3 regions of the Eisenbergiella sp. OF01-20 genome follow, and region 1 is predicted to be linked to each of the others. Evidence: a T-box and tRNA genes for the amino acid it is inferred to sense, from the RefSeq annotation. Region 1 holds a T-box; the other regions hold tRNA genes.
What was found. A T-box is a leader RNA that pairs with one kind of tRNA and senses whether it is charged. The one in region 1 lies ahead of DXA36_RS12705 (valine--tRNA ligase), so its partner is inferred to be a tRNA-Val.
Positions count from the first base shown of each region.

Region 2: it encodes a tRNA-Val, which carries the amino acid that the T-box ahead of DXA36_RS12705 (valine--tRNA ligase) is inferred to sense. The anticodon was not compared.
Region 3: it encodes a tRNA-Val, which carries the amino acid that the T-box ahead of DXA36_RS12705 (valine--tRNA ligase) is inferred to sense. The anticodon was not compared.

Region 1 covers NZ_QUES01000009.1:47,373-54,057, reverse strand. Annotated here, with positions in the region: gene DXA36_RS12720 (SGNH/GDSL hydrolase family protein) at 57-1,316, shown strand; gene DXA36_RS12715 (nuclease-related domain-containing protein) at 1,370-2,071, shown strand; T-box leader at 2,147-2,377, shown strand; gene DXA36_RS12705 (valine--tRNA ligase) at 2,516-5,176, shown strand; gene DXA36_RS12700 (bifunctional folylpolyglutamate synthase/dihydrofolate synthase) at 5,334-6,647, shown strand; gene DXA36_RS32915 (hypothetical protein) at 6,684-6,685, shown strand, end outside.
Region 2 covers NZ_QUES01000015.1:72,104-78,788, forward strand. Annotated here, with positions in the region: gene DXA36_RS17660 (helix-turn-helix domain-containing protein) at 278-607, shown strand; gene DXA36_RS17670 (hypothetical protein) at 1,343-3,097, opposite strand; tRNA gene DXA36_RS17675 (tRNA-Met) at 3,424-3,497, opposite strand; tRNA gene DXA36_RS17680 (tRNA-Val) at 3,506-3,578, opposite strand; gene DXA36_RS17685 (beta-galactosidase) at 3,692-5,758, opposite strand; gene DXA36_RS17690 (LacI family DNA-binding transcriptional regulator) at 5,873-6,685, opposite strand, start outside.
Region 3 covers NZ_QUES01000033.1:55,574-62,258, forward strand. Annotated here, with positions in the region: gene DXA36_RS25825 (DUF3502 domain-containing protein) at 1-1,475, opposite strand, end outside; gene DXA36_RS25830 (carbohydrate ABC transporter permease) at 1,596-2,504, opposite strand; gene DXA36_RS25835 (ABC transporter permease) at 2,544-3,491, opposite strand; gene DXA36_RS25840 (hypothetical protein) at 3,658-3,921, opposite strand; tRNA gene DXA36_RS25845 (tRNA-Ala) at 4,034-4,106, opposite strand; tRNA gene DXA36_RS25850 (tRNA-Val) at 4,127-4,199, opposite strand; gene DXA36_RS25855 (DUF1836 domain-containing protein) at 4,254-4,940, opposite strand; gene DXA36_RS25860 (YerC/YecD family TrpR-related protein) at 5,194-5,487, shown strand; gene DXA36_RS25865 (cold-shock protein) at 5,632-5,832, shown strand; gene hisA (phosphoribosylformimino-5-aminoimidazole carboxamide ribotide isomerase) at 6,046-6,685, opposite strand, start outside.

The DNA of each region.
Region 1 (6,685 bases):
CGACAGCTAGTTAAGGTAAGGAGGAATACAGGAGAGGGTTCCCTGTAAGTAAACTTATGAAACGTATGAATAAGCAATGGAAAAGACAGTTTCTGGCCCTGGCCCTTTGTGTCAGCAGTCTTTTTACCCTACATGTAAATGCGGCGAAACCCCAGGCGGATACGGTGGATGCAGCGGGAAAAACGCAGACGGAATCCGTACAGCAGACAGAAGCGGCCGGTGATATATGGCAGCAGCAGGCGGAACTGGAGGCGGCAAATGCGGAAGCATACCGCAAAGCCCAGGAGGAATTCGCAGCCCAGCAGGCGGCATATCAGCAGGCTTTGCTGGAGCAGCAGGCGCGTGCGCAGCAGGAAACCAGGGAGCAGCAGGAACGTGAGGAAGCCGCAGCCCAGGCCGCCCTTCAGCAGAGCCTGACGGAAGCGGCACTGGCCGCACAGCAGGAACAGGAAGCCGCAGCCCGGCAGGCAGCAGACCTTGCCGCCAGGCAGGCCCAGGCGGAAGCGGCCGCAGCCCAGGCGGCGCAGTCCCTGCAGACACTGCCCCAGGACGGGACGATTGCCAACGGGCGTCTGATTGCCGCAGGTCTCTTGTCCGCTCCTATCGATTCCCCGTTAAAAGGAAAGAGCCTTTCGATTCTGGGAGACAGCATATCCACCTATCAGGGGTATATCCCCTCCGGTTATGCCTGTTTTTATCCGGAATCCGGGAACGATGTGAAGGAGGTGACCCAGACCTGGTGGATGCAGGTGCTCTATAATACGGGCATGCGCCTTGCGGTGAATGGTTCCTATTCTGCCAGCTCCGTATGCGGGGATTCCCAGGCGGAGGATTCCAGCGCCGGCTGCAGTGACCGGCGGATTAAGGAACTGGCCGGGGCGGACGGTATGCCGCCGGATGTGATTCTGGTATATCTGGGTGCCAATGATTTTTTCCGCTGTATGGATCTGGGAAAATTTGAAGGCATCACGGGCCGCGGTGAAAAATATTATACCAATTTTACGGAAGCCTATGAACGCATGATCCAGAAGCTTCTGAACACCTACCCCACATCCCGTATTTACTGCATGACCCTGATTGAAGCCAATTCCGGGGATCATCCCAGAATCAACGAAAAGGGAAATACGATTGCGGACTTCAACGGGCGCATCAAAGAAATTGCCGCTGCTTATGGACTGCCGGTGATCGATGTGCATAACTGCGGCATGGAGGTTTATGAACTGAATCATTATACCAGTGACGGGACCCATCCCAACAAAGAAGGGGCCGCCAAAATGGCCAACTATGTAACCGCGATGCTTCTGCAGACCGCATAGGGGATGCAGGCAAAGCTCCGTTTGGCATGTGACTGGGGAATCAGGAGGATCGGATGGTATCTGTTCTTTGCTTGCTCTTGGTTTTGATTTACTTATACAGGCATCATTTATACAACAAGCTGGACAGACGGAAGCTGTCACACAGCTCTTATTATGATGTGACCTTCGGCGGGGAACAAAAATGCAGCGATGAGGTGGTTCGCATCCTCAGGGATGTGGGCGGCTATAAAAAAATAGTGGTAAACTGGCATTACGTGGAAAATGGTGAACCTGCCTGTGCCGATGTGATCCTGCTCCATGAAACCGGGATTTACGTAGCGGAGGCCAAGGATTACCAGGGATGGGTATCCGGGAATCCCGAGGATGAATACTGGGTGCAGACCCTGTGCGGCAGCCAGCTGACTTCCTATAAAAACTACTTTTACAATCCCCTGCTAAAAAACAGCGCGTGCATACGCGCCCTGCAGAAGGAACTGCCCGATATGAAATGGCTGCCCTTCTTTTCCCTTGCCATCTTCGGAAATGCATGTGAGCTGGAAAACGCCGGTCTTTCGGATAATACATCCAAAATCATTCTGGTGCGTCAGCTTTCCTATACTATTTACGGGATGGTGCGCAGTGCCAGGAAATTCCTTGCGCCCCAGGTGATAGATGAAATCTATGACAGACTGCAGGTGCTGCCTTCGACGGAAACAGCCGGAGGAAAGTATTCCGGTCTTGACAAAAAGGCAGACTTTTATTATAGTAAAAAATAATCGGCGGCAGGCGGAAGGATTAGGTTCTTTCTCCGGTTTGGGTATGGCGCCGCCGCATCCCTTATGATATATCCGCAAAAGATGAGGAAAAAGAGGAGTACGCATAAACACCCGGCAGAGAGGGAGTCCCGCAGGCTGAAAGGACACCCGGAGGAATGGTATGCGGAAGGTAGCTTTGGAATCGGAGGCCTGAACAGGCGGTGTTCCTGCCGGTAGGGCTTCCCGTTTTATCCCCGTTAAAGGATTCAATGAGACCGGATTTTTGTCCGGTGAACAAAGGTGGTACCGCGTAAATACGCCCTTTGCCGTAGGAACGGCAGAGGGCTTTTTGTATGTCGCGGGCAAAGGGCCGGACGGATGGCCCCGCAGAGCGCGGCAAGCGCTGTTTTTGACTGGAGCACGGCTGAGGCCGTTTATGCGCCGCAGGCGCAGAAGGGAGTAAGTATGAACAAAGAATTGGCAAAAACCTATGATCCTCACGGTATTGAGGACCGATTGTATGAGAAGTGGATGGAAAAGAAATATTTCCATGCTAAGGTGGATCGGAGCAAAAAGCCCTTCACCATCGTGATGCCCCCTCCGAATATCACGGGACAGCTCCATATGGGACATGCCCTGGACAATACCATGCAGGATATCCTGATCCGTTTTAAAAGAATGCAGGGCTACAATGCGCTCTGGCAGCCGGGAACGGATCATGCCAGCATCGCAACGGAAGTTAAAATCATCGAGAAGCTGAAGGAAGAAGGCATTGACAAGCACGATCTGGGAAGAGAAAAATTCCTGGAAAGAGCCTGGGAATGGAAAAAGGAATACGGCGGAAGGATTACCGGACAGCTCCGGAAGCTGGGTTCCTCCTGTGACTGGGACAGGGAACGCTTCACCATGGATGAAGGCTGCAATAAGGCGGTTACGGAAGTGTTCTGCAAAATGCATGAAAAAGGCTGGATTTACAAAGGCAGCAGAATCATTAACTGGTGTCCTGTCTGCAATACCTCCATATCCGATGCGGAGGTGGTTTACGAGGAACAGGCGGGCCATTTCTGGCATATCAAATACCCGCTCCTGAATGCGGACGGATCGCCCAGTACCACGGAGTTCCTGGAGTTTGCAACGACACGTCCGGAAACCATGCTGGGGGATACCGCGGTGGCGGTGAATCCGGATGACGAACGGTATACCGCTCTTATCGGAAGGAAGGTGCTTCTTCCCCTGATGAACCGGGAAATCCCCATCGTGGCGGATTCCTATGTGGATATGGAATTCGGCACCGGCGTGGTAAAAATCACCCCGGCCCATGACCCTAACGACTTTGAGGTGGGAAAACGCCATAACCTGCCTGAAATCAATATTATGAACGATGACGCCACCATCAGCGAAAACGGCGGGAAGTTTGCCGGTATGGACCGTTATGCAGCCAGGGCCGCTATCGTAAAGGAACTGGAAGAAATGGGGCTTCTGGTGGGAATTGAAGATTACAGCCACAACGTGGGAACCCATGACAGATGCAAAACTACGGTGGAGCCTCTGATTAAGAAACAGTGGTTCGTGAAAATGAACGAGCTGATCAAACCGGCGGTGGAGGGCGTGAAAAACGGGGATATCCGCCTGATACCGGAGCGCATGGACAAGACCTACTTTAACTGGACGGATAACATCCGTGACTGGTGTATTTCCAGACAGCTGTGGTGGGGACACCGGATTCCCGCCTATTACTGCGACGAATGCGGGGAAATCGTGGTGGCGGCTCAGATGCCTTCTGTCTGCCCGAAATGCGGCGGAACCCACTTTACCCAGGATCCGGATACCCTGGATACCTGGTTTTCCTCCGCCCTGTGGCCCTTCTCCACGCTGGGATGGCCCGAAAAAACCGAAGATCTGGACTATTTTTATCCTACGGATGTCCTTGTTACCGGCTACGATATCATTTTCTTCTGGGTCATCCGCATGATCTTTTCCGGTTATGAGCAGATGGGGGAAAAGCCCTTCTCCACCGTGCTTTTCCACGGGCTTGTGAGGGATTCCCAGGGCAGGAAAATGTCCAAATCCCTTGGGAACGGGATTGATCCGCTGGAAATTATTGATCAGTACGGTGCCGACGCGCTGCGTCTCACCCTGATTACCGGTAATGCCCCCGGAAATGACATGCGCTTCTATTATGAAAAGGTGGAAGCCAGCCGTAACTTCGCCAATAAGGTGTGGAACGCGTCCCGCTTCATTATGATGAATATGGATGGCAAGACCATTCCTGCCGATGCGGATAAAAAGCTCCAGCCTGTGGATAAATGGATCCTTTCCAAGCTGAACCGTGTGGTAAAAGAAGTGACAGACAACATGGAGAACTTCGAACTCGGCATTGCGGTACAGAAGATATATGATTTCATCTGGGATGAATTCTGTGACTGGTATATCGAAATGGTGAAGCCCAGGCTTTACGATACCGATGATGCCGACAGCCAGGCAGCCGCTCTCTGGACGCTGCAAAATGTGCTGCAAAGCGCATTGAAGCTGCTGCATCCTTTCATGCCTTTTGTAACGGAAGAGATTTTCTGCACCCTTCAGGAAGAAGAGGAATCCATCATGATTTCCCGGTGGCCGCTGTACCGGGAGGACTGGAATTATGCCGCGGAGGAAAAGGATATTGAAATCATTAAAGAGGCTGTGCGCGGCATCCGTAATGTAAGAAGCTCCATGAACGTACCGCCCAGCAAAAAAGCAAGGGTGATTGTGGTGAGCGCCAGTGCGGATATCGTTAAGGCGTTTACGGAAGGAAAGCTGTTCTTTGGTTCCCTGGCCTACGCTTCCGATGTGACCGTCCAGGCGGATCGGTCCGGCATCGCGGAGGATGCGGTTTCCGTAGTGATTGCGGGGGCGACCTGCTACATCCCGTTTGCGGAATTAGTGGATATTGCCCAGGAAATAGAGCGTCTGGAAAAAGAGGAAAAGAAGCTGCAGGGAGAACTTGCCCGTGTCAATGGCATGCTCAGCAATGAAAAGTTCCTGTCCAAGGCGCCGGAGAGCAAGATAGCGGAAGAAAAAGATAAGCTGGATAAATATACCCGGATGATGGAACAGGTAAAAGAGCGGCTGGATGCATTGAGATAATCCAATACCCTGCCGTGGACAAAGCTTTAACCGGCAGATTATCATATGACAGGGCGGAGGCAGCAGGCGGAAAGCGATTTCCGGCCGTGCTTTCCGCCCCTTGCCTGTCCCGGAAAGGGGGAACCCCGCCGGGAGGGAAGGACACAGGTAAAGGAAGATGAGGGAAAATAAGAGATACGGTTACGAAGAAGCGGTGGATTATGTGCTTCAGATTCCGAAATTTACGAAGAAAAATACGCCGGAGGATACCCGAAGGTTTTATGAATATCTGGGAAGGCCCGGAGAGCGCTCCGGGCTTATCCATGTGGCAGGGACAAATGGAAAAGGGTCCGTCTGTTCTTATATCGATTCCGTGCTGGAGGAAGCCGGTTACCGCACGGGGCTGTTTACCTCTCCCCATCTGGTGGACGTAAGGGAACGGTTCCGGCTGAAGGGTGAAATGATATCCACAGAGGATTTTGCCCGGGTGTTTAATCAGGTGCTGGAAAATGTGGAAAACTTTTCTGAAAAATGCGGGAACGGTGCATATCATCCCACGTTTTTTGAAATGCTGTTTTTTATGGCGATGCTATGGTTTCAGGAAAAACGGGCAGACTATATTATATTGGAAACCGGAATGGGCGGAAGGCTGGACGCCACCAATGTAATCGCCCATCCGTGTGTTACGGTGATTACCCGCATCGGCCTGGATCATACGGAATATCTGGGAAACAGTAAGGAAGAGATCGCCGGGGAAAAGGCGGGAATCATCAAAAAAGGCGTGCCTGTGGTGTTCTGGGAACAGGAGGAATCCGTGAACCGGGTCATTGTCGAAAAGGCGCGCGGCTTGTCGGCGGAAGTGATTCCTGTGTCAGAAAAACAAGTTATTTTCTTTAAATTTAAGAATAAAACCGTTGATTTTTCCATGCGCTCTGAGTATTATGGATATATTAGGGCCAGCCTGCCGACGGCTGCTGTATACCAAAAGGAAAACGCAGCCCTGGCCATACGTGCCCTGGAGGTGCTGGGACGTACCTGTCCTTTGACCAGGCAGCAGGTGGAAGCCGGATTGTCCCATGCTAGATGGGAAGGCCGGATGGAAGAGGTCCTGCCGGGCGTCTTTATCGATGGTGCCCATAATGAAGACGGTGTGCAGGCTTTTCTGGACAGCGTCCGGGAGGACGGATGCCGGGGGAAAAGACACCTTTTGTTTTCCGCCGTTTCGGATAAACGGGTGGAGGCCATGGCCGGGCAGATCGCGGAAAGCGGCCTGTTTGATGATATTGCCGTAACCAGGATTGACAGCGCCAGGAGCCTGACGCAGGAGCAGCTCCTTTCCCTTTGGAAGGGAAAAAACCATGCCAGGCTTTATAACAGCCCGGAGGAAGCGTGGGAAGCGCTGCTGCGGGAAAAGGAAGGGCCTGATATCGTGTATGCCGCCGGTTCCCTGTATCTGGCAGGCCAGCTGAAGGCATACCTGAGTAAACTCTAAAACTGTGAACAGCCCGTAGTACAGGAGGACAGCAGTAT
Region 2 (6,685 bases), on a different contig from region 1:
GCGAACTTCAACGATCTCAAAATTATGAGGGCGATATCCTGATCCTTATTATTCAGAGTCAAGAAAAGGGAATTCAGCTCCGCCAGCCGTTTTATATCTGAACTGTTTTGCGGCATACCCTCAACCTCCTTTCATGTATTGTGTTGCAGACTCAGTATAACACAGTCAATAAGTGTTGTAAACACTTTTATGAGATTGTCGTTGTGTTGACTATTTTATTTTTGTGTTGTAAAATGAGGTGACATTAATCATATAAAAGTAGTAGGAGGAAACTCATTTGCCTAATAGAATAAGAGCCGTTCGTGAGGCTTTAAAGCTGTCACAACGGGAATTTGGCGAGAAGCTGGGTGTCAGCCGTGATGTAATAAGCAACTTGGAATATGATCGCGTAAAACCGAAGGAACTTCTGCTCCGCCATATTTGTCAACTGTATAGAGTGAACCCATATTGGCTGGAAAGCGGCGAAGGTGAAATGTTTGACAGCGACCCTGCCGACGTGGCAAAAGTTGACGAAGCGTTGTCCATATTCAAAACCTTACGCCCTGAATTTCAAGATTACGCTTTGGATCAGATAAGAAAACTGGCAGAACTTCAGGAAAAGAATTAGCTATCAATTTGCCATGGGATGATATGATTCTGGTGCCCATGCGGCTGGTAATTCCAAAAACGAAAAAGGGTGGGTATATAGATAATGGGATATAAAATGAATATACTATCTCAGATATGAATGAACGCTTAATTGCGTAACAGCATCCCGCATTATGGGACACGAAGAAGATGTAAGACAAAGTTATTATAAATATGATACCGCTGCGGCTGGTTTTGTCAAGTATAATGTGTAATTTTTATGCCTTTTGTGTTACTGTTCATTTTCCGCTGAACCAACGGGTATTTTTTTCTTTGACATCGAAAGAGCGGATCCTTTATTATCATTCCTTATGTATTGCTCCGCAGCTCTGCAATTAATGTGGCCAAAATTCCCGGAAATATTTGCTTCCTCTCCTTGTATCAACCAATTTGCGGCAATGGTGTATTGAACACTCTTAAAGGAAAATTCCGGGAATCTCATTACTCCTGGCACTTTCCACTCTGCTGTCTGGAAAATTCCCTAAAAAAGAGTCATACAATACAATTTTATATTGGAGAATGGCTGGGAAGTATCACAAGCCGTTTTTTATGGGTTTTGAAACCCTTACAGAAGGTTCTATCTTCTCCGGCTGTATAAGATATGGACATGAAAAAAGCGTAATTACAAGAATTACGCTCCGGCCGGTCCTTCCATAATATAATGAATAAGGTATTAATTCATGTTGTTTTAAGACCTACACTGCAGCTTCCATCCTCATTCCGCAAAATCCCATGAAATGCTTTCGCCGAATCCCAGGGTAACCTTCTTTTCTTTTCCATTCATACAGAGCAGGAAGGTCCTTTGCCGATCCAGCAGATTTTTTACTGATAAGCTGCTGCCGTTCATTTCATATTCCAGGGCATAACATTCCGCTTCCAGCCTCACCTTGCCGGGCCTGTTCAGCATTGGGGCAATCTTTACATCCACATCCAGATCAGGCTGTACCCCAAGATATCCGCGGATCAGGTTCCAGATGAATACACAGGGATATTCATAATAATGGGCGGCTCCATGCCAGTTCTTATCATCCTGATAGAAAATATGATTCATATCATAACGTTCCCCCATCAGATAACCGTCCAGCTTTGCCTGTCTGCAGACAGCCAGAAGCTGCCGCTCAAGCATATCCTTCCTTCCCAGGGACTCCCAGAAGGCAAAATCCCAGCACCAATATCTTCCTGCCGCACACAGGTCATAAGGCAAACCGATTTCCGAATCGGTATAGTCCTGTATCCTTGCGGATAAAAAGGTGGGAAAGCGCTGGAATTCATCAAAGCATTCTTCCAAAAGCTTCTGCACGGCTTTTTCCTGCCCCGCATCCGCATAACCAAACAGCAGAGGAAGTTCGTTTGCCAACAGATGGATATGATCGTGTGTGATACCACATCTGTCCACCCAGTCAATAAAACGTCCGTTTTCACGATCCCAGAAGCCTCCGGGAAGATCCGCCGTCATAGCCCGGGCCAGTTTCCTTTCCAGCTCCAGATACTTCTTTTCTTTTTCGGAATCCCCGGCTCTTCTTTCCAAATCTGCCATACGTCTCATGGCATCCGCCGCCAGAGCGGCTGACATACATTCCCTTCCGTCCTTGATGATTTGATCTTCATAGTAAACATCGGACCAGAGACGCCCCTGCCTGTCCATACAGTCCTCCACCAGCGACAGGGAATTTTCAAGCCCTTCCTTATGATTCAAAAACCAGTCCCAGTCTCCGGAGGCCGCCACATACAGCCATGCGGATTCAATGATTTCCACATTGCCGGTGATGAGGAACATCACCGCATTGGTCTGCCGATCCTTACTGCTTCTCCTCACATGGTATTCCCTGACACCGTCAGGCTGCAGAGAACAGGGATCCCGGTACAATTGTTCCGGATCCTCCGCCATCAGCTTTAACTGCAGCTCCAGCATCCGCCGGATCAGTCCCAGTTCAAAGGTATCCCCCATGGCTGCCCGGCCTTTGATTTGGAATTCATGATCCACATCGGGATAGGTTCCTGCATATACTTCTTTTTGAAGTGTGCTCACAACATAACCGTCCCGTACCGGATAGCCTGCCCCGGCCGTTCGTTCTGCAACAGAGGGAAGAAGTGTCTTCCAGTAAAATTGATAAACGGCTTCTTCAAACTCCTGCCCATTTTCAAACTCCAGGATCATAGCATTTCCCATCATGTCACAATGGGGAATTCCCGGATAGAAGGAAAGGCTGATTTCTTCTTCCGTGCCGTCAAACAGGATCTCCGCCCTGTGGTGCTTCTCATCTGCCGCGACCCGAAACGGGCGTTTGGCAGTGATGCGGCAGGCTTTATTGTTCTCCGATTCCTGTGAGGGGAGAATGAAGCATTCCTCCACTACAGGATTTTCACAGTCACAGTCATAAGTATGCTTCAGGAACAATTCTCCGTTTTCCTTCACCAGGTAATAGAGGATTGGTTTTGCCGCTTCGTAAATAATCTCTTTTTTCCACATTTTTTTTCGCTTCCCCATTCTGCAGGTTCCAATAGTATTCTTTATCTGATACTTTTCCGCATCCGGCCCACGTTGTTTTGATGATTCCCCGCTGTACTCACAGGCCTGTATTGTTGCCATTGTACCATAAGGTATATCCTTTTTCTACACAAAGGATGCCGGAAAAAACACGCCCTTTCCGTCCTTCTGCTCCGAACCGGAATGGATCCGGGCGGCCAGGAATAACCTTCTATTGTAAAATTGACCCTACTCAATTGTATTCCGGTTACTGCAATAAAAAACAGCAGAAATCCCCCAACAGGGCATTTCCGCTGTACTTAACATAGTAGCGAGAGGGGGACTTGAACCCTCGACACCACGGGTATGAACCGTGTGCTCTAGCCAGCTGAGCTATCTCGCCGAAATATATGGGACCTATAGGGCTCGAACCTATGACCCTCTGCTTGTAAGGCAGATGCTCTCCCAGCTGAGCTAAGATCCCATAATCAAACAAGTTTTGAAGTGTTTTGACCGCACCCGTAACCTGCTTGATTAGTATACAAAAAATGGGACAACTTGTCAACACATTTTTTGAAACTTTTTTCCAGTATGAAATTATCGGTTTATACTATTTATTTTTGCCAGTACCTTTGTCCCATAAGGGGGCAGCTCCAGTTTCCCTTCTGCTTCTTTTCCTTCAAACAAATCCAGGAATACTTCCTTCAGACAGATTTCCGCAGTTTCCTCCAGGTAGTTCATCACAAAGAAATACCGGCTTCCGTCCGCACTTTCCCTTACTGTCAGTTCGCAGCCCTCCGGAAGGGTGAGGATATCCCCATATGGCTGTGCAACTCCCAATTTTTCCAGGAATACACGGGCCGTGTGCTCATGAAAGGCGCCTCCGAAATAATAAACACGTCCTTTCCCTTTTGTATTGCTGATAAGGGCTGGTGTTCCGGCATAATAGCTGGAAACGTATCTTGCTTCCACCCTGGCCTGCTCCGTAAGGGGTTCCAGCAAATCATTGAAAATACAGGCTTCGATCTGCACGCCGTCCCAATCCGCATAAACCGTACCGTCCGCCGGGGACACGAAGGTGTATTCGGGGATATCCGTACCGGTAAGGGGCTGCAGCAGCCCGGGAAGCCTGCTCATCACGCATTTTCCGGTTTCATCCTTGTAACCGGTGCGGCATCCCAGTACAAGGCAGCCTCCCTGCTCCACATAGGCCGTCAGTTTTTCTGCCATTTCACTGGTTACTATGGTGGCATGGGGATAAAAAAGCACCTTATACCGGAACAAGTCCTCAGCCCGCATATGATCCAGATAACAGAAATCAAAAGGCGTATGGGTTTTCTGACAGGCGGCAAATAAGGACTTGCTGCTCTCTCTGTCCACTCTTTGATGCCACATATCCAGGCCGGCATCCCAAAGGTTATCATAATCCTTCACAATACCTACCTCGGCCCGGTAATGGGATCCGGTCACAGGCTCCAGCGCACCGACCATTTTATGTATCTGCTTTACTTCTGCCAGACGTCTGTTGTCCCTGCCGGAATAATCCAGAATCCCGTGCCAGTAGATTTCCGTCCCCATCGTACAGGTACGCCAGCGGAAGTAGCTCACATAGTCCGCCCCATGGCCGATGCTCTGCATGGTCCAAAGGGTCATCTGTCCCGGTTTAGGAGTAGGAGCCTCCATACGGGTATTCCAGCCGTTTGCCCCGGACTGCTGCTCCATGATGCCGAACACAGGGGATACGGCTCTTGCCTCCGCCAGGTTCCTGCTCCATTTCCTGTCCCGCAGACCGTCCTTCTCCGACTCGTAGGAATCCAGGCAGTAGGCAAAATTGGGATAGGAATCATAGGTGATGAAATCCAGGCTTTCTTCTGTCATGCGGTGGTTGTCCAGGTTGCCGAACAGACCGTTGGTGGTGATAAAATCACCGGGCTTCACATATTTTTTCAGGATATCACTCTGCATTTTTGCAAAAAAGCAGGTGCTGTCGGACACAAATCTGACATAATCCAGGACTTCATGAGGATTGGTTGCATTACTTGGTGTCGGGCGGGGAACATAGATCTCTTCCCAATCCGTATAGGTCTGGTTCCAGAAAACGGTTCCCCACGCTTCATTGAGCGCATCCAGCGTATGGTATTTTTTCTTCAGGAACACGCGGAAAGCTATCGTGTCACTCTCCGAATAGAATTCATTTTTTTCACAGTTGAGTTCATTGTCAATCTGCCAGCCGATAATAGCAGGGTGGGGTGCATAGTGGGCGGCGGATTTTTCCACGATCCGTGTAACCAGCTCCTGGTATTTGGGAGAATTGTAATTATAGTGGCGTCTGCAGCCATGACGGTAAAGGACGCCGTCCATATTGGCGTTAAGTACTTCCGGATATTTGTTCGTTAACCAGGCGGGAGGTGTGGCGCTGGGCGTACAGAAGATAACCTTCATGCCGGCCTTTTCCGCTTTTTCCAGAAAACGGTCAAAAAATCCGTAGGTAAATTCCCCTTCCCGGGGTTCGATTTTACTCCAGGCAAATTCCGCTATACGGATTACCTCAATCCCGTTTTCCAGCATACGCTGCAGATCCTCTTCCCACATTTCCTCCGGCCAGTGCTCGGGGTAATAGCAGGTTCCCAATGTAATTTTGTCAAGCTTCATACTTCGTTCCATTCCTTTTTCCTCCTTGTTTTGCGGAGCAAAATGCGAGTCCTCTGACGAGCAGAGGAATTTTCCTCCTTGATTCCCTTGTTTACTTCATTCCATTCCTTTTGCGCCAGACAGGCTTTAATCCAGTTTTTTTACGGATTCCCCTTTCACCAGCTTCACCGGTGACCCTGATATATATTTTACTTTTTTCCCCTCCAGCATATCCAGCAGGACGTTCACGCACTTTGCCCCCTGTTTTTCCGGAAACAGCCCTACCGAGGTGAGACAGGGATCCTGGTATTTTCTGGCGGAGCTGCCGTCTATACCTATCAGGGAAATATCCCGGGGCACCCGGATTCCCAATGCATGGAACCGTTTGCACATGCCAAGGGCAAATTCATCGTTAAAAGCCACCACGGCTGTGGCGTCAATTTTTCGTTCCACAAACAACTGGGCCGCCAGCTCTCCTTTTCCGAAGAAATCCTCTTCCAGCAGACGCATACCGTTTTCCGGTTCCTCTTCTTCCAGAAAGGCAAGGATACGGCTGTCCCCGGCAAGATCTTCCCTATGTATACCAATATAGTAATCCTTCATCCTGTCTCCGTACACCTCTTCCATGAGAGAACAGAAGGCCAGACGCCTGACATCCGTACACCGGAACGGATAAGGCATTGCCAGGGCCAGACGTCTGTGGCCATTGGCCCGAAGTTCCTTAACCGCAAGCTCCATCACCTTTTCCATATCGATTTCCACGCGGGGAACCGAACGGGAGAAGCGGACAGGACTTCCATAAGAAGCACTCACCACCGGAAGGCGGTAATTCTTTCCCACCGTGTCCAGATAATGCCGGGTGATCACCTCGTTGGGCATGATGATTCCGTCGATCATGGCATTGCGTATGTTCTCAAAATCCATACTGCCGTTAAAAACCATCATATAGTCCCGTTTTCC
Region 3 (6,685 bases), on a different contig from region 1:
TGCGCTTTCACCGACTCCAGGGCCGCCGTTTCCGCTGAGAGGGAGGATGCGTCGAAGATAAAGCCGTCCAGAGGGCTGAATTCTTCCGGAGTTATCCGGGTCGCGTCCATCTGCTCCTGCCAGAAAGCGTTTTCACTGGGTACTTCCTCTTCCATATAACCGTCCACCAGACCGGTCCAGGAAGGCTTCACATTGCTGGCATCAATACCTGCCGTTGTGATTTTGCCGTCCGTCCTGTTATAATTTTCCCCTTCCACGCCCCATCTGAGCAAATCATAATAAGCCTGATCGGTATGTGCTTTTTCAATAAACTGCAGGGCTTTTACCGGCTCCTTGCATTTGGGATTGATGGAAATACAGGTAGAATTGGATACGGAGGGCAGATATACAGGCGCTTTGCCAAATCCGTAATCATACCAGCCCATTTCCCATTCCGGATTATTCCTGGCAATCTCGTTCACCGTTGCGGTAAGGGACCAGGCAGGAGAATTGGTCGTGGTCGCCTTTTTGTCCGCTTTCACCAGTTCCGCAATCTTATTTCCTTCGTTGGCGCTGGAAGCAAGGATATCATGGTCAATTATCCCGTCCTTGTACCATTTCGCCACATACTCCAGCATGGTTTTGTATTCCGGCGTCTGCGTCCTGTCTAATACCGTATATGGATCCTCCACCGATACCACCGTATAAGGGGTATTCATATAGCTGTCCAGCTCCAGGTATTTTCCGGCGGCCAGGATATTCCATACGGCGGACCATACCCGGTTATCCATAATCACGGAGCTTTCCGGATATTCCTCCTTCGCTTTATATAAATACTGCTCCATTGTCTCCAGACTGTTGATTTCCGGAAGCCCCCAGCTTTTACGAAGATCCTCTCTGTACATGAAGCCTTCATTTGCCGATACACTGTCCGTCGCTTTCCCGAACTGCGGAATCCCATACAGCTTTCCGCCGATTTCACAGCTCTCCAGCGTTTTGTCAGAAACCACGGAATAATGGGCCACCAGATCAGGCACCTCACTCAGTAAAGGCTTTAAATCCAGAAATGCATTCTTCGTCGCCATAACCTTATAATCGGAAAAATTTCCTCCTACATACAAATCGTATTCCCCGGATGCAATATTCAGATTTATTTTGTTCTTTTCATCTCCCCAGGGGATAAAATCAAATCTTACCTTGATTCCCAGATCCGTAACCGTCATGGCATCCAGCTGCTCATAAAAAGTATCCATTCCCGCAGCCGGTTCATTTCCCATAGTAAATCCTTTTAAGGTGACCACCTCACCGTTATCTGCCTCCGCCCATCCTGCTGCGGACTGCGATGCCTCACCGGACTCTGCATTCTGTGTTGTCCCGGCGGATTCCACACTTCCGGCTGTCTGCGCACCGCCCTGGCCGCAGCCGGCCAGGGATAATGTCAATACTGCCGCCATTCCTACCGACACCGCTCTTTTCCATAAATTTCTTTTCTTCATTGCGTAATACCCTCCTTTTTATTATACATCAGGCGCTTTGGGCCTGTCTGCATCACCACTTACCTTTTCTAAAAATATACCTATCCTTTGCTGCGGGGCGCAAGGGATCGTGTACCGCAGCTATCCTTTTACGCCGCCCACAGTAAGGCCGCCGACAAAATAACGCTGTACAAACGGATAGAATAACAGAACCGGTCCGGTTGCTATAATTGCCGTCGCCAGCTTCATTGTCTCGCTGGGAAGGGAAGCCACACTGTCCACCAGTCCCTTTTCGCTCATCATGGCAGACAGGTTCGCCATCATGGACTGGAGAAAATACTGCAACGTATAGAGATCGGTATTTTTAATATACAGGTTACAGCGGAACCACTCGTTCCAGTAGCTCAGGGCAAGGAAAAGCCCGATGGTCGCCACCGCCGGTTTTGCCAGCGGCATCACCACTTTATAATAGATTTTGAAATCCCCCGCCCCATCAATCCGGGCTGATTCCACCAAATCATGGGGGATGCTTTTTACAAAATTACGGAACAGGAAAATGTTAAACGGATTCATGACCGCGGGGAAAATAAGCACCCAGATATTGTTGTTCAGATGCAGAATATTTACATTGACCAAATAGGATGGAATCATACCTGCGGAAAAAAGCGTGGTAAAATAGATGAAAAAGGCAAATTTATTCCGGTTTTTAAAGTCTGGCCTGGACAGCACATATCCGCTCATGGAGGTGGTAACAAGCCCTATAGCCGTGCCTGCAATAGTAATGCAGATGGTCACCAGATATGCCTGGGGAATGGAATTTCCCATATGGAATATGGATTGGTAGGCATCCAGGGTAAATTCCTGAGGAAACAGGGAGTAGCCGTTTACGGCGATTGCCGATTCACTGCTGAAGGATCCCGCCAGAATCAGGAGAAAGGGGATTACACAGGCGGCTGCCAGTATCGTGATAACAGTCATGCTGATGCCCTGAAATAATACCGCTTTAAGGCCATGCCGGATATGTGCCCGGTTTTGTTTCTGTCTGCTCATATATACTCCCATCTGCGGCTCGTACCGCTTATTTGTATGTTAAAACAGGGCGTTTTCCGGGCTAACCTTATTCACAATCCGGTTCACCGCCATGACAAGCACAAAACCGAATACCGATTGATATAATCCCGCCGCCGCTCCTCTTCCCATATTGAAATCCACCGCCAGGGAACGGTAAACATAGGTATCAATGATGTCCGTCTTATCCAGAAGCAGGCCATTGTTTCCCACAATCTGGTAAAAAAGCTCGAAGGAGCCTTTGATAATCCCTCCCAGCGCCAGCATGATAAGCATGATAGCCGTGGGCTTTAACAGAGGAAGGGTGATGTGGCGGATCCGTTTCCAGTTCGACGCACCGTCCACATAAGCCGCCTCATAAATGCTTTCGTCAATACCCAGGATTGCCGCCAGATACACCACGCTGCCGTAGCCCAGCCCTTTCCACACCTGTACGGCTACAATGATAAACGGCCACACCTGCGGATTCTGGTAAAAATCAAATTTATCAAATCCAAGTGAAGTAATAATGCTGTTGGCAATCCCATATTTATAGCTGAATATGTTATATACAATAACTCCTATCGTCACCATGGATACAAAGTAAGGCATAAACATCAGTGTCTGGGATACCTTTACAAAATATTTTCTCTGAATTTCCTTTAAGAGAACCGCCACGGTAATCTGCGCTGCATTACCTATCAAAATAAATGCCAGATTATAAAGAATCGTATTTTTAGTCAGCTTCCAGATAATAGAATCCACTCCGCCGGAAAAAAGAAATTCAAAATTCCGGAATCCCACAAACGGGCTTCGCAGTCCCTGCATAAAGTCATAATCCACAAAGGCATAATAAAGTCCCGGCATGGGAAGGTAACAAAACAGGATAAAAAAAACCACCATGGGTATCAGCATGAAATAATAAGTTTTATGACGCCTGAAATCATCAAAAGGCCTCATCCTGCCTGTCGTCCCCACTTTTGCTTTCATCTGTTTCCCTCTCTTTCCTGCATACCGTTTTCACTTCCTGCTATAATAGTACATGATTTTTTTCAGGTAAAAAATATGACTTTTTGCATAAAAAGGGTAATATATGAGCATCCCAGACTTCGCAGGAACCAATTAGCCTCCCTATTGTATGCTAAAAACAAGCAGGCTACCATATTAAAAAATCTTTTCCCAACAGCTTCCGTACCGCTTCAAGGAAAAAGAAATCCGCATACACAAGCGTATGATTATGTATTTGCCCATGATAGGATCCGCTGCAATGAGTCAGAAAACAGACGCTTTTTTCGGTCCAGTCGCAATGCTTTTCATCCAGTGCCCGCATGAGCTTAACAGCCGCACGCAGATACATACCCTGTTCCCGTTCCGGAACATGCCCCGCTATTTCAATAAGGCCCTTTGTGTCCTGCGGCATAACATTACCATCCTTTTTCCGACAAACAAAAAAAGATTTAGATTAAAACAGAAAGCTTACTTCTGCAAAAATCTAAATCTTTTTTATACACGTACCTGTCATTTTGTGCAAATGGACCCGAAGGGATTCGAACCCTCGGTCTCTGCGTTGCGAACGCAGCGCTTTCCCAGCTAAGCTACGAGCCCGAAACAATTTCCGAAAAAAATGGAGGCAACGAGGCTCGAACTCGTGACCTTTCGCGTGTGAGGCGAACGCTCTCCCGGCTGAGCTATGTCTCCATGGGTATTATTGTACCACTTTTTTGGAAATTGGCAAGAGTATGTTTGACAAAATTATTCTTTTTTTTGCTCCGTATTTACGGAAGGCCCATTTTCCGCGCTTTCCTTCGCACTTTTGGACTGCGCTTTTTTCCTTTTAGCCGGTATCTGGATACTGCTCAGATCCAAAAGCTTTTCTATAAGCAGTTTTTTAACATATACATCGAAGCTGAGCATACAGATAAAGGAAAAGAACTGCAGGAACTGCCTTTCTTCTTCCTCCTCCGTTTCCGGGAAAGTCTCACCGGCCCTGGTGAATTTTTCTATAAGATCCTTCTTCATCACTTCAACCTGTTCCTTCTCCAGGCTGAATACTTCATTATAAATATCTTCCAGGCTTAACTTTGCATCCCCTTTGAAATACTGATCCGTTATGGGCTGGAGAATCGTCTGTATGTCATTGATGGACATAACGCCCTTATAATAATAAATAAAAATAAGTATGAGCACATGCTCCTTGGAATATTTCTTCTTCACAGGCGGAGGAAGCAGATTGTTCTTCGCATAATTATTAATCATGGTTTTGGTCAGTATTTTATCTTCCCCGGGATTCCTGGTGCTGTTTCTCAGCTTGCTGTCCATCAGGGTCGTTACCTGATCCATATATAAATCAATATTGGGGATATCCCCGGGCCTGACATAATCGATTCTGTCAAGGCTCTCCAGGATACTGTTCAATAGGTCTTCTGTAGAAATGGTCATCTTCCGCTCCTGTCCTGCGTCCTTCATGGGGGACGCCCTGCCTGCCGCTTCCGTTCCTCAGAAGGGATCGGATACGGCTATACATTTGTCTTTTATTATATAGTATTGAAAACTACATGACAAGCCTTAACTTTTCCGGAAAGACATTTTTCTTTACTTTAGAACTTTAGTATGGTAAAATCCCAATATATGAAGGGCGGGGAAAATCCCCTGCCCTGCGGGAGCGAAACAGAATCAGTACGGAGGTAATGAAATGAATAAAAAAATAAAGACAGACGCAGTGGACCATCTGTTTGAGGCCATTCTGAGTCTGGAAAACAGGGATGAGTGTTACAGCTTCTTCGAGGATTTGTGCACCGTAAATGAGCTCCTTTCCCTGTCTCAGCGTTTTGAGGTTGCGGCAATGCTGCGGGATCATAAGACTTACCTGGATATTGCCGAAAAAACGGGCGCTTCCACCGCCACCATCAGCCGCGTCAACCGTTCCTTAAACTATGGAAACGACGGCTATGAAATGGTATTTTCACGTATGAATAAAGAGTCCTGAGACCCTATAAATACTGGAAATTTTTTTCAAATAAGTAATGTAATAACGTAAAATATCACTTTACATTTGAACACTCTTGTGATATTCTGACTATGTTGCAGGGCAACAGATCAATACTTATTTTTTATGCGGAGGTATCCTAGAATGAACAAAGGTACAGTAAAGTGGTTTAACAACCAAAAGGGTTACGGTTTCATTTCTGATGAAGCAGGACAGGACGTATTCGTACACTACTCCGGATTGAACATGGATGGTTTCAAATCTCTGGACGAAGGCGCAGCTGTAGAATACGATGTTATCCAGGGAGATAAAGGCCCTCAGGCTGTTAACGTAATCAAATTATAAGATTTCACGGAAATCTTACCCGAACCATCACAATGTGCCTTTTTTTATCAAATATATCGGTATCACAGTTCATATCGTTTTTTTATTTGAGAATAAGCTGTACAGTTGTAATGGATTCCACCAATGGGATACGTTGCCGAAACGCCCATTGAAAAAGGAGCTTACGAATGGATTGATAACAATCCGGACGTGAAGCTCCTTTCTTATTTCTGTTTACATCTCTTCTTCTGCGTAAGCCTGCACGGTATTGAAGTCCAGGCTCCCTCCGTAAAGGTTCAGTGCGCTTCCCACCGTGATGTGGATTTTATTCCGTCCCAGCTCCTTAATGCTTCTGATATCCTCAAGGGAACGGATTCCGCCCGCATAAGTGATGGGTATCCGGTTCCATCTTCCCAAAAGTGCCACCAGCTCCTTTTCGATTCCGCACACCTTTCCCTCCACGTCCACAGCATGGATCAGGAATTCGTCACAGAAAGAAGCAAACATATCCAGCACATCCTCATTCAATATCACCTTCGTATATTTCTGCCAGCGGTCGGTAACGATATAATAATCCCCGTCCTTTTTCCGGCAGCTCAGATCGAGTACCAGCTTTTTCTTGCCCACATTTTCCAGCAGCCGGTTCAGGTTCTCATAGGAAATCGTCCCGTCCCGGAATACATAAGAGGTTACAATCACGTGAGACGCCCCTGCATCCAGATATTCATGGGCGTTTTCCGCAGTGATGCCGCCGCCCGCCTGCAGTCCTCCGGGATAAGCCCGGAGGGCATTCAAAACCTGCTCCCTGGAGCTTTCATAATAAGGGCTTCCCTTTTTGTTCAAAAGGATTACATGGCCGTTTTTCAGGTTTTTT